One region of the Rhizobium favelukesii genome, then DNA from elsewhere that is predicted to be linked to it. Evidence: predicted binding sites of a transcription regulator. Region 1 holds the regulator's gene; the other holds the start of a gene.
What was found. Region 1 encodes HrcA, which represses chaperone genes, less so after heat shock. Its sites were predicted from a motif close to GTTAGCACTCNCNNNNNGNGAGTGCTAAC; they were not measured.
Positions count from the first base shown of each region.

Region 2: the regulator HrcA is predicted to act here: its motif matches at 1,041-1,069, upstream of groES (co-chaperone GroES).

Region 1 is NZ_HG916852.1:438,608-441,008, forward strand. Features, by position in the region: gene rph (ribonuclease PH) at 1-689, opposite strand, end outside; gene hrcA (heat-inducible transcriptional repressor HrcA) at 867-1,955, shown strand; gene LPU83_RS40475 (GFA family protein) at 1,961-2,395, opposite strand.
Region 2 is NZ_HG916852.1:915,804-918,204, reverse strand. Features, by position in the region: gene chrA (chromate efflux transporter) at 1-831, opposite strand, end outside; gene groES (co-chaperone GroES) at 1,128-1,424, shown strand; gene groL (chaperonin GroEL) at 1,498-2,401, shown strand, end outside.

The DNA.
Region 1 (2,401 bases):
ACGAGTTCGGCGATACCGACCTTGGCGAGGGCCATCAGCGAGGCGAATTCCTCATCGGTGAACGGCGTGCCTTCAGCGGTGCCCTGGATTTCAACGATGCCGCCGTTGCCGGTCATCACGAAGTTCGCGTCGGTCTCAGCCGAGGAGTCCTCGAGATAGTCGAGGTCAATCACCGACTGGTTGGCGAAGATGCCGCAGGAAATGGCCGCGACGTGGTCCTTGAGGACGCGTTCGACCTTGAGCATGTTGCGGCTTTCCATCCACTTCAGGCAGTCGTAAAGCGCGATCCAGGCGCCGGTAATGGACGCCGTACGCGTTCCGCCATCCGCCTGGATGACGTCGCAGTCGAGCGTGATCTGGCGCTCGCCGAGTTCCTTGAGGTCGACGACAGCGCGCAGCGAACGACCGATCAGGCGCTGGATCTCCTGCGTACGGCCGCCCTGCTTGCCGGATGCGGCTTCGCGCTTCATACGCTCGCCGGTGGCGCGCGGCAGCATGCCGTATTCGGCCGTGACCCAACCCTTGCCGGTGTTGCGCAGCCATGCCGGAGGCTTCTCCTCGATGCTCGCCGTGCATAGCACATGCGTATCGCCGAACTTCACCAGACAGGAGCCTTCCGCGTGCTTGGAGAAATTGCGCTCGAACGAGACCTTGCGCATCTGGTCGGTTTTTCTGCCTGAGGGCCGCATACTATTCTCCTGAATCATGATTTCGAAGACCGCGAGCGGTTTTCGGAAGATCACGCGTGCTTATGTTGTTGAGAGCTTCTACGATCGGCAGCGTCCATTTGCAATTTCCCTTTTGCCGCTGCGGGGAGATTGGCTATATTTTGTCGCATCATCGTCAGCACGGGTACGCAAGGGTTCATGGAGTTCAGATCGACGTCGGTTTCAGATGCAGTGGCTGCGCTGGATGAACGCTCCAAGGAAATCTTTCGCCGCATCGTAGAGGGCTATCTGGAGACGGGTGAACCGCTCGGTTCGCGCAACCTGTCGCGTATCCTACCGATGTCGCTGTCACCGGCCTCCGTGCGCAACGTGATGAGCGATCTGGAAGAACTTGGCCTCATCTATTCGCCGCATGTCAGTGCCGGCCGTCTGCCGACACAAGTCGGCCTGCGCTTCTTCGTCGACGCCTTCATGCAGGTCGGGGATCTCTCGGCCGAGGATCGCGCCAACATCGATCGCCAGGTGCGCGCCGAAAGCCGCGACAATCCGATGGAATTGATGATGAACGAGGCAAGCCGCATGCTCTCGGGCATTTCGCGCGGCGCCGGGCTCGTCATCACCTCGAAGAGCGATCCTGTTCTCAAGCACGTCGAGTTCATCCGCCTTGAGCCGACCAAGGCGCTTGCGGTTCTCGTCGGCGATCACGATCAGGTCGAAAACCGCATTATCGAGCTTCCGGCAGGCGTGACGTCATCGCAATTGACCGAGGCCGCCAACTTCCTCAACGCACACATGACCGGCCAGACGCTGCCGGAACTGCGCAATCAATTAAGTCGACTGAAGGACGATGTCCGCCTCGAACTCGATGCGCTATCGCAGGATCTCGTCGAGCGCGGCATCGCCGTCTGGTCGGGCAGCGCCGACGAGGGCAAACCGGCCCAACTGATCATTCGCGGCCGCGCCAATCTGCTCGCCGATCTCGCTGGCGCCGACGATCTCGACCGCCTGCGCATGCTGTTCGACGACCTCGAGAAGAAGGACAGTCTGCTGGAACTTCTCAACCTCGCCGAAAGCGGGCCGGGCGTGCGCATTTTCATCGGCTCGGAGAACAAGCTCTTTTCACTTTCCGGTTCGTCGCTGATCGTCGCGCCCTATCGTGACGATGACGACCGCATTGTCGGCGCTGTCGGCGTCATCGGGCCGACGCGGCTCAACTACTCGCGCATCGTGCCGATGGTCGACTATACCGCCCAGCTGATGACGCGGTTGTCACGCGGCTCGACGTAGGAGAACTACTCCGGGAGCAGGTCGCCCGAGCCGCCCATCTCCGCAGGCATGTCTTTGTATTTTGGCAGGCCGTCACGGATATGCAGCACGCTTTCCTGATAGTTCACGTGCAGCGCTGGAGCGTAGTCAAGATCGGGCAGAAGTGCCGCGTAAACGTCGGTGACGCCCCAGGTCGGGTGCTCGGTGTAGAGATGCCCACCGCAAAGCTCGCAGAACTTCCGCACGCTGGTATCGGACCTCTGGTAGCCTTCCACGTGCTCTCCGCCTTTGGTGACATGGACGGTTTGCGGCTGCCAGAGCGTGAAGGCGTTGACGGGTCCCGCCGACCAATGCCGACAGGAGGCGCAGTGGCAGTAACCCATAGCCACCGGGTCTCCGGTGACGACGATCTCCACGGCACCGCAGAAGCAGCGCCCCGAATACGTTTTCTGATCGCCCATGGTGGT
Region 2 (2,401 bases), 480 kb from region 1:
GATGAAGACCGCACCGAAAACATTGGTTTCGCCGCTCAACGTTTCAGCGATCAGGTCCGTCGGCGCGTCAAGGCCACGAATGAAAAGAAGCGGCGACTGCCAGACGAGGATCCAGAACACGAGCACCACAAGCGGCCTTGCGATCGCATGCGTCGTGACCGCAGGAACAAACCGGGGCGGAGGGGCTTGCGGCACGGATGGCGCTGCCAATCGACTTTGGCGATGCTTCATCCATAGCAGCCCGGCTGCTCCGGCCAGGACGACAACCAGAGGAAACGGCAGGTTCAGCAAAAAGAGCGCTAGAAACGACGCGCCCGCCACGCAGTAGTGAAAGCGCCTCTTGAGCGCTCGGCGCCCTACCCTAAGCAGTGTCTCGATGACGATGGCCAGAACCGCAGCCTTCACCCCAAAGAAAAGGGCGGGAAGCCATGCTGCCGCCTGAAAGACGGCGTAGAGGCTCGACAGTATCAGGATGACAAGGAAGCCCGGCAGAATGAACAGGAGACCAGCAATGAAGCCGCCGCGGACGCCATGCATGAGCCAGCCGATATAGATTGCCAGTTGCTGGGCCTCCGGGCCCGGCAGCAACATGCAGAAATTCAGCGCGTGCAGGAAGCGGTCCTCGGAAATCCAGCGCTTCTCGTCGACAATGGTCTTATGCATGAGGGCGATCTGACCGGCTGGCCCGCCGAAGCTCAGACAGCCGATGCGCGCCCAGACGCGAACCGCCTCTCGCAGCGTCGGTGTCGCCACGATGTCGCCTGCCGCGATCGCCTTGTCCACGGTTGCTGCCCCTCCCGCTCCAAGCGGCTCGATACCATCTGCGTGCATGCGCGGCAATCCTGCCGCCATCAAGCGAGGCGCTGAAAGCGTTCAAAGAGTACACGGCTTTCCAGCGCCAGGACGTTCGGAAACCTCGGCGACAGCGCAGCCCGTCTTACTTCCAACAAGGATATGCCGTTAAGGCTGTCGCGAAGTCCGGCGAAGAAAAATTGCGGCCGTTCTTGACTCCCCGCCGGGCCACTCCTAAATGCTGCCTCGCTAGCACTCACCAAGGACGAGTGCTAACACCCATCCGTGCGGGCCGCTCCCGGCCTGCGAGTGTCATTTGATCGAGGGATTAGACAATGGCAAGCACCAACTTCCGCCCCCTTCACGATCGCGTCGTTGTTCGCCGCGTTGAGTCCGAAGAAAAGACCAAGGGCGGCATCATCATTCCCGACACCGCCAAGGAAAAGCCGCAGGAAGGCGAAATCGTCGCCGTCGGTTCCGGCGCTCGTGACGAGTCCGGCAAGGTCGTCGCTCTCGACGTCAAGGCTGGCGACCGCGTCCTGTTCGGCAAGTGGTCCGGCACCGAAGTCAAGATCAACGGCGAAGACCTTCTGATCATGAAGGAAGCCGACATCATGGGCATCATCGGCTGATCCAGCCGGTTCCCTTTCCGATTTTAGCCACGGGCCCTAAAGCCCGGACAACTCGAATTCAGGAGTTTCAATCATGGCAGCTAAAGAAATCAAGTTTGGCCGCACCGCGCGCGAAAAGATGCTCAAGGGCGTCGACATTCTCGCTGACGCAGTGAAGGTAACACTCGGCCCGAAGGGTCGTAACGTCATCATCGACAAGTCCTTCGGCGCTCCGCGCATCACCAAGGATGGCGTTTCGGTCGCCAAGGAAATCGAACTGGAAGACAAGTTCGAAAACATGGGCGCCCAAATGGTCCGCGAAGTTGCTTCGAAGACGAACGACATCGCCGGCGACGGCACCACGACTGCAACGGTTCTCGCCCAGGCGATCGTTCGCGAAGGCGGCAAGGCGGTCGCAGCTGGCATGAACCCGATGGACCTGAAGCGCGGCATCGATCTCGCCGTTGCCGAAGTCGTCAAGGATCTCCAGGCCAAGGCCAAGAAGATCAACACCTCGGAAGAGGTCGCGCAGGTCGGGACGATCTCGGCAAACGGCGAAAAGCAGGTCGGTCTCGACATTGCCGAAGCCATGCAGAAGGTCGGCAATGAAGGCGTCATCACGGTTGAAGAAGCCAAGACCGCCGAAACCGAACTCGAAGTCGTCGAAGGCATGCAGTTCGACCGCGGCTACCTCAGCCCCTACTTCGTCACCAACCCGGAAAAGATGATTGCCGACCTCGAAGACGCCTTCATCCTGCTGCACGAAAAGAAGCTGTCGAACCTGCAGGCAATGCTTCCGGTTCTCGAAGCTGTCGTTCAGACCGGCAAGCCGCTCCTCATCATTGCTGAAGACGTCGAAGGCGAAGCGCTTGCGACCCTCGTCGTCAACAAGCTGCGCGGCGGCCTGAAGATTGCTGCCGTCAAGGCTCCGGGCTTCGGCGATCGCCGCAAGGCCATGCTCGAAGACATCGCGATCCTGACCGGTGGTACGGTCATCT